Regions from separate parts of the Paenibacillus sp. GP183 genome, predicted to be linked through region 1. Evidence: riboswitches for the same ligand, from Rfam matches in the RefSeq annotation. Region 1 holds a riboswitch; each other region holds the start of a gene.
What was found. Region 1 has a riboswitch for cyclic di-AMP ahead of BLV33_RS27595 (hypothetical protein). Riboswitches for the same ligand answer to the same signal wherever they lie in the genome.
Positions count from the first base shown of each region.

Region 2: it holds a riboswitch for cyclic di-AMP, as region 1 does, so the genes downstream of both, BLV33_RS21930 (C40 family peptidase) here and BLV33_RS27595 (hypothetical protein) in region 1, are expected to answer to the same signal.
Region 3: it holds a riboswitch for cyclic di-AMP, as region 1 does, so the genes downstream of both, BLV33_RS23265 (3D domain-containing protein) here and BLV33_RS27595 (hypothetical protein) in region 1, are expected to answer to the same signal.

Region 1 covers NZ_FNSW01000002.1:192,953-195,211, forward strand. The annotation lists gene BLV33_RS27585 (ATP-binding cassette domain-containing protein) at 6-344, opposite strand; gene BLV33_RS27595 (hypothetical protein) at 1,004-1,390, opposite strand; cyclic di-AMP (ydaO/yuaA leader) riboswitch at 1,478-1,614, opposite strand; partial or broken gene BLV33_RS30960 (recombinase family protein) at 1,815-1,915, opposite strand.
Region 2 covers NZ_FNSW01000001.1:4,446,411-4,448,669, reverse strand. The annotation lists gene BLV33_RS21930 (C40 family peptidase) at 66-944, opposite strand; cyclic di-AMP (ydaO/yuaA leader) riboswitch at 946-1,099, opposite strand; tRNA gene BLV33_RS21925 (tRNA-Arg) at 1,287-1,363, opposite strand; tRNA gene BLV33_RS21920 (tRNA-Gly) at 1,369-1,440, opposite strand; tRNA gene BLV33_RS21915 (tRNA-Leu) at 1,447-1,526, opposite strand; tRNA gene BLV33_RS21910 (tRNA-Lys) at 1,545-1,620, opposite strand; tRNA gene BLV33_RS21905 (tRNA-Asp) at 1,635-1,711, opposite strand; tRNA gene BLV33_RS21900 (tRNA-Met) at 1,725-1,801, opposite strand; gene BLV33_RS21895 (VOC family protein) at 1,892-2,259, opposite strand, start outside.
Region 3 covers NZ_FNSW01000001.1:4,692,729-4,694,987, reverse strand. The annotation lists gene BLV33_RS23275 (Mur ligase family protein) at 1-270, shown strand, start outside; gene BLV33_RS23270 (type 1 glutamine amidotransferase) at 251-964, shown strand; cyclic di-AMP (ydaO/yuaA leader) riboswitch at 1,098-1,299, shown strand; gene BLV33_RS23265 (3D domain-containing protein) at 1,305-1,757, shown strand.

The sequences.
Region 1 (2,259 bases):
TATTCCTAATGCGTACACATGGGACAAGAAACATAACGAATGGAAAGTCCTTCAGATAACTCCACTGCCAACAACATATCCTGAATCCTATTACGATATGGGAAAGCATTACTGTGGCGAATATATAGCGAATAATTCTTGGTAATCATGGTAGATTTCCCTGCACCATTGGGACCGAGGTATCCAACTGCCTCCCCCTGTTCAATCTTGAAAGAAATGTTATCAACTGCTCTATTAATCGTATATTCTCTTGTAATCAAATTGCAGAAAGCACCGAATAATCCGGAAAATCTGCGATACTGCCGGAAGTCTTTCACTATATCAATAACTTCAATTGTTGCCACAGTTAACTCCTCCTAGTTCTATATAATCTGGAAAATATTCTTCGATTAAATTCGGTAATTAATGTTATTGTATTCGCTTCCAAAAAGTAATTTCCTTCCAATGACAACGTATGATTTGTTGCACTATTCTGCCCGTTTGCGGAGGGAATAAACAAACGGCTGCCGACGAGCAGCCGCAATTCAGATATCGTTTCCCGTTGGTTTAACAAGGCAACCCATTACCATCCCATGCGTTTTTTAAGTGAGGTAATTTGTTCAATATGGTGTTGACCATGCCAAGCATATCTTTGAGTTGCAGCGTCAAGACTCATTAGACCATGAGTTGGACTCGTAAATTTCCTTTATCGAGATACTTTTCCCTAATTTTTTGCCAGCATATGATGCCTCTCATGGTCAAATTTTTGTAGCAAAGGATAAGGAAAAAGGATGGTTCGCTTGGTTTAGATTTCATTAATAACTTTCAGGTCCATTTAACCTGCCCGTTACCACAACAGGCTACCGAGAAAATCTGCGGTAGCCTATTGTCGTATTTTTATTAAGCTATCAGTGTACCGTTAGTTCAATGCGAACATACGATCAAAAAATTGGTTATTGACGGGCATAATGGAGAAGTAACAACCGAAAAAATATATAGAAGCAGTCTTATCCTTCAACCAGGCTCATGTTATACTGCTTCTGACGTACTCTCTAAGGCAAGGATACGGACCACCAAAAATATGAGCCATGGTTACGATAAATTGGTGATGTTCCTCCAAAATTTTTGGGGAAATGCCAACGCGATTGGCTAGTAATTGTTGAACCGCTAATTCCCTTTCCGAACTTAGTGTGTTTAGCAACTCATTGTTTTGTGCGACCGTTCTGCTTATTTCCATTAAAGTCCGTGTTTCGACGCCTGATGACTGATATGCCAAATTCGAAAATTGAATGTCGAACTCCTCCAGCCGTCGCTTTAAGTGAAGAATCTCTTCTTGTCGTTGTACAGAAGCGTTTGACCTTTTAAATAGAAAAAGCTTCTTTACCTCTTTGGTTACGCTCTTAAAAAGCATGTCTAATTTCTCCTTCTTTCTCTTGACCGAAAAAAGGAAGCGAGGGAATAGAGCCCTAAAGTTTAAAGGTCCCATTTAATGTTTCTATCATTTTCTTTCTACGCTGACGAAGTTAGCTGACGGACTCGGGTCGAAAGTTAACCCTAACACTTAAAAAGTGTACTCACCCCAGAAAACTTGGTTCCCCCGCTTCTTTAATCCAAAGAATTAAGCGTAATATGATTCATTCTTACTTTATCAATATATCCCCAATACATATTTATAAACAATAGTAATATTTACTTATAATTTCTATGTCATTAGTCTCATACCGCCGCCACAAGGTTATGTATCCCCGTCTGGCTATCACAACTAATAGTTCAATTTTACTGCCCGTTACTTCAATAAACCAAAAAAGGAGCTGACGTTGAGCAAGCTCCCCCACTTTCTCCGTGTAAATACGTTCACATCCACCAGATTTAAAGCATCAAGTTGCATGTCTAATGACTGATCGATTGTTGATACCCTTGCGTAACCAATTTTCATTTGGTATCACAGCTCTTTTATGTTATTTATTACCTATTATTATTATAGAGTTCTTTTTTTGGAACGATGAGATCTTTCTATGCATTATTCTTATTTGTTCATAAAATGTCTAATAGTGATAAAACGAAAGAGGAACATTTGTGATACATGCTCCTCTACCTTAACATTTTAAATTGGCAACACTAATTCAAATGCAATCCAGCTCTCCATAAAAATGCACCCCTTTATACAGATCGCTATTGAGTGATGTTTTCTCAATGTCTATTTTAAGGGGTACACATCTCGAAGCCAGTGGTGAAATCATATTATTGGTAAATATCTATAATAATTAGCGATGGTAATAC
Region 2 (2,259 bases), on a different contig from region 1:
AAATCGAATGTTATGTAAGTGGGAATCCTCGAATGTTATTTAAGTATGAGTCCTAATGATTGAATTTAAACAATTCGTTTGGCACCGACGTATCTTCCACCCCAATATCCGCCCCATAGCGTTTCAACCTTAACTCCATGGTTGGTTGCGGAGATGAAATTACCATTGCCTAGATAGATACCGACGTGACTGATGCTGCCATTTGCGAAGAATACCAAATCGCCTGTTTTTAATTCTTTGACGGCAGTGCCTCTGCTGAACATTTGTGAAGAAGTTCTTGGCAGATCAATTCCTTTGCTTGCAAACACATATTGAACAAAACCTGAACAATCAAAGCCTTTGGGAGTGGTTCCACCCCAAACATAAGGAACGCCGATGTAACCATTTGCAATTTGCGCAATCTGATCTGTAATGCTTGGAATGACAATTGGTGGTGCTGGCGGCGGCGGTGGTGGAGCGATATAAGCGGACTTATGATCTTTGCCGTCTGCTTTTATGATCGCTACCTGGTTGCTTGCATCCCATTTGATTTCCGAACCAAAGGTCTCGGAGATAAAACGAAGAGGTACGAAAGCGCGGCCTTCTACAAATGCCGCACTGCCCTGCAAACTCTTTGGCGCGCCATTCACAATAACTTGGCTGGCGCCGGTCGACAGCATAATCGAGTTCTGATTGCTCGTTAACTTGACGTTAACTTGCGTATCGCCTTCCATGCTCCAATCGACTTTATACCCTAACTTCTCGGATAGAAAACGAAGTGGAACCTGGAGATTGCTGCTGCTGTCGATAAATGGCTGTGCGTCGGGAAACTGAACCAGTTCATCATTAATTTGTACTTTCACGATGCTTGCAGCCGATGCATATGTCGGAGCTGCTGCAGCTACCGCTAAGCTTCCACAAACTAATGCGCATGACAAAACAATGCGTTTAGCAAATGACTTCAATAACCTGCCTCCTATGAGCCTCCGAGGTTAGTTGACGGGTTCGGGAAGAGGATTTCCCTAGTTCGCTTCTCCTTAGCGGATTACGATCATTCACCCCAATAAAGCATCCCCCGTACCCAAGCCTTTGCTGCTTGTGGATTCGGCAATTTTTTCTCTGTGCTAGATTACCATAGTTTGGTTTGATTGATCAACCCCTTTTACGGTGTAAATAAATTACAAATGAAGAGAACATGCGATATAACGAAAAAAAAGGCGAAAGAGTGAGGGCGATAAACCCTTGTTTTCCTTCGTCTTTTGCCTGTTCAATTGATTTTTATATATTTTAAACATCTATGATTGATGTGGCGCGCCCTGAGAGATTCGAACTCCCGGCCTTTTGATTCGTAGTCAAACGCTCTATCCAGCTGAGCTAAGGGCGCACAAAAGCGGAAGACGGGGTTCGAACCCGCGACCCTCGCCTTGGCAAGGCGATGCTCTACCACTGAGCCACTTCCGCAAACGATGCGCGTAGAGGGACTTGAACCCCCACGGTTGCCCGCCAGATCCTAAGTCTGGTGCGTCTGCCAATTCCGCCATACGCGCATGGATTAAATAAACAAATGGTGAGGCATGTAGGATTCGAACCTACGACACCCTGATTAAAAGTCAGGTGCTCTACCGGCTGAGCTAATGCCTCATGATGCAAAATAATGGCGGAGCCGACGGGATTCGAACCCGCGGTCTCCTGCGTGACAGGCAGGCATGTTAGGCCTCTACACCACGGCTCCACACTGGTAAAATTGGTTGCGGGGGCAGGATTTGAACCTGCGGCCTTCGGGTTATGAGCCCGACGAGCTACCGGGCTGCTCCACCCCGCGTCAGTAAGCTGACTCATGGCTCAAGTCGATTTCCGTCATGAGCAACGAAACTTACTTTACCATGTATGAAGAACAAATACAAGTTCCGGCTTAATTGCGCGTCGATTGGAAAAACTCAATGAGTTCCATATCCAGTCCATTAAAAAAGAAATATCGGGCTCCATTCGGCAATGTTGTAATGTTCTGATCAATTCCGCTGAGCTCCAGAGCTTGAATTCTGGAAAATTCCGCTTCAATGTCATCCACGGCAAAAGCAAGATGATGAACCTTCCCTTCCTGCGGCAGCCCTTCTTGGTAACCCTCAATCAATTCAACCTCGGTTTCGCCTTCAACATCCAATCCTAGAAATGCCAAACGGATCACTTCATTCGTATGCAGCAAAGTCCCTTTCAGCTTTAAACCAATGACTTCTTCATAAAACCGGATGGAAGCCTCAAGATTGGCGACCATAACGCCGA
Region 3 (2,259 bases), on a different contig from region 1:
TGGGATATAGATTTCGAATGCCTTCAAAGGGAAGATATCAAAACAATAGTATGCTCCGGCAGCCGCGCATCCGACTTGCTGTTGCGTCTTAAGTATGCCGGGATTGATCCCAATAAAGTGTTTAAAATTCCTTCTATAGATCAGGCCATAAAATACGCGCTTAATCATCCTATGCACACTTATTTGTTGCCAACCTATACAGCCTTGCAGCAGGTGAAAAAGTATCTTGTTAGGAGTGTGAAAAAGGAAAATGAAGCTTATCCTTTATAACTTTTTCCCGGATCGGTTAAATTTGTACGGAGATAAAGGAAATGTGCTAGTTCTTAAAAAACGGTGCGAATGGAGAGGCATTGAATTAACAGTTGTGGATATCAAATCGACTGCTTCATTGAACTTTTCGACGGTTGATATTTGCTTCATGGGCGGAGGGAGTGACCGTGAACAGGGTCTGGTTTCCAATGAATTTTTGAAAATAAAACAAGAATTTAAAGAATGTGTTGAGGACGGTGTAAGCTGCCTCGCCATATGTGGAGGTTATCAGCTTCTGGGGAGTTGCTATGTAACTTCCGATGGCTGTAAGTATAAGGGGATGGATATTTGCAGCTTTGAATCCATATCCAACAAAGATCGTCTGGTTGGTAACATGATGATTGAATCAAATGATTTTGGCAAAATAATCGGTTTTGAAAACCATTCCGGCCGAACCTATCACAACTACAAATCGCTAGGAAAAGTCATCAAAGGCTTTGGTAATAACGGTGAGGATGGAACTGAAGGGCTCCACTATAAAAATGTAATCGGAACGTATCTCCATGGTCCTCTTTTGCCTAAAAATCCTTGTCTATCGGATCACATCATTGCAGCCGCAATAGACAGAAAATACGGCAAAAGGGAACTTATTCAATTGGATGATGCTTTGGAGAACGATACCAAACAGAATGCGGAGAAAATTTGTCTCTCCTGAAAGAAACGATATTGTCTGAGCATCGCGAACCTAGGCACTCGTCAAATTGACAAAAGTACAAGTAATGCTAATTTATGTTAAAAAAGTAATATTGTAAATAAATGTGGGTTACATTATCCATTTTAATATGTTAGTCTTATCTAAGCCGAAACTTTCGTTTAGAAAGTGCGGGGGATGATTTATTTATTGAACAGAACACCTGGTGCCGCTCAGCTTTGAGCTGTCAGGATATCGCTGTTCATTTGGGGTGAATATCGGATCGTATCCGAATAGGGACTGTATCCTTTTGTCCGAACCCGACAACTAACCTCGTAGGCAATATACTAAAAGGAGAGATAGTATGAATATTCAACCTCTGAAAAAGACAGTGGTTGGGCTTGCTTTAAGCCTGTCCATTGCCGGATTCGCACTACCCGCTAACGCAGTCCATGCTGCGTCGAATAATACAGTTCAGACCGTTTCCGGAAAGTCATTGGCGTACAGCAAAGTTATGAACATTGTCGCTACAGCTTACTCCGAAGCGCCGCAAGAAAACGGATGGGGCCCTGTTGATTACTTCGGCAATCCCCTTAAAATAGGTACTATTGCCGTAGACCCCAATGTGATTCCACTCGGAACAAAGGTATACATTACCGGTTATACCTTTAATGGCTTCCCAAGAGGGTTAATCGCTACTGCAACCGATGAAGGCAGCGCGATTAAAGGGAACCGGGTCGATATTTTCATCCCGAGTTCCACTGGTCCTGCGAGTGATTTCGGTATCCAAAACGTGAAAGTTTACGTATTGAAATAAAAAGTATAAAAAGCAATAATCCCCACAAACCTTAAAGGCTTGTGGGGATTATTGCTTTGCTAAGTATTTCTGAATGAATAAAATATAAGTCCTTCAAACCGATTTAACCGTACTTGCCATGTTGTAATTCGACTCGAATTGAACGCTGGCGCATAGCGTGTTCTGCTTCAATGTGAAATCAAGCATGATTTCACCATGAGTCCAATTCTTCTTGTATTTCAGAGATTCAATTGCCATTTGGCGAAAAGTTTGGTATTGGGATTCAACGAGCCCTTTTGTATTCGCTTGGAGTTCTCCGCCTTTACATTCTAGCGGCAGATGCCTGATTCTATACTTTCCAATCACATTGTTGCGGATTTGAATAAAAACTGTCCCCGATGCATCATTTAAATTATTTGAATATTCTGGGATGTAGGACTATTATACTGTGACACTTTCACTTTTTCAACATATTTTTACATATTTATGCTTTAACATACTTTTATCGGAAGATTTCTATGAG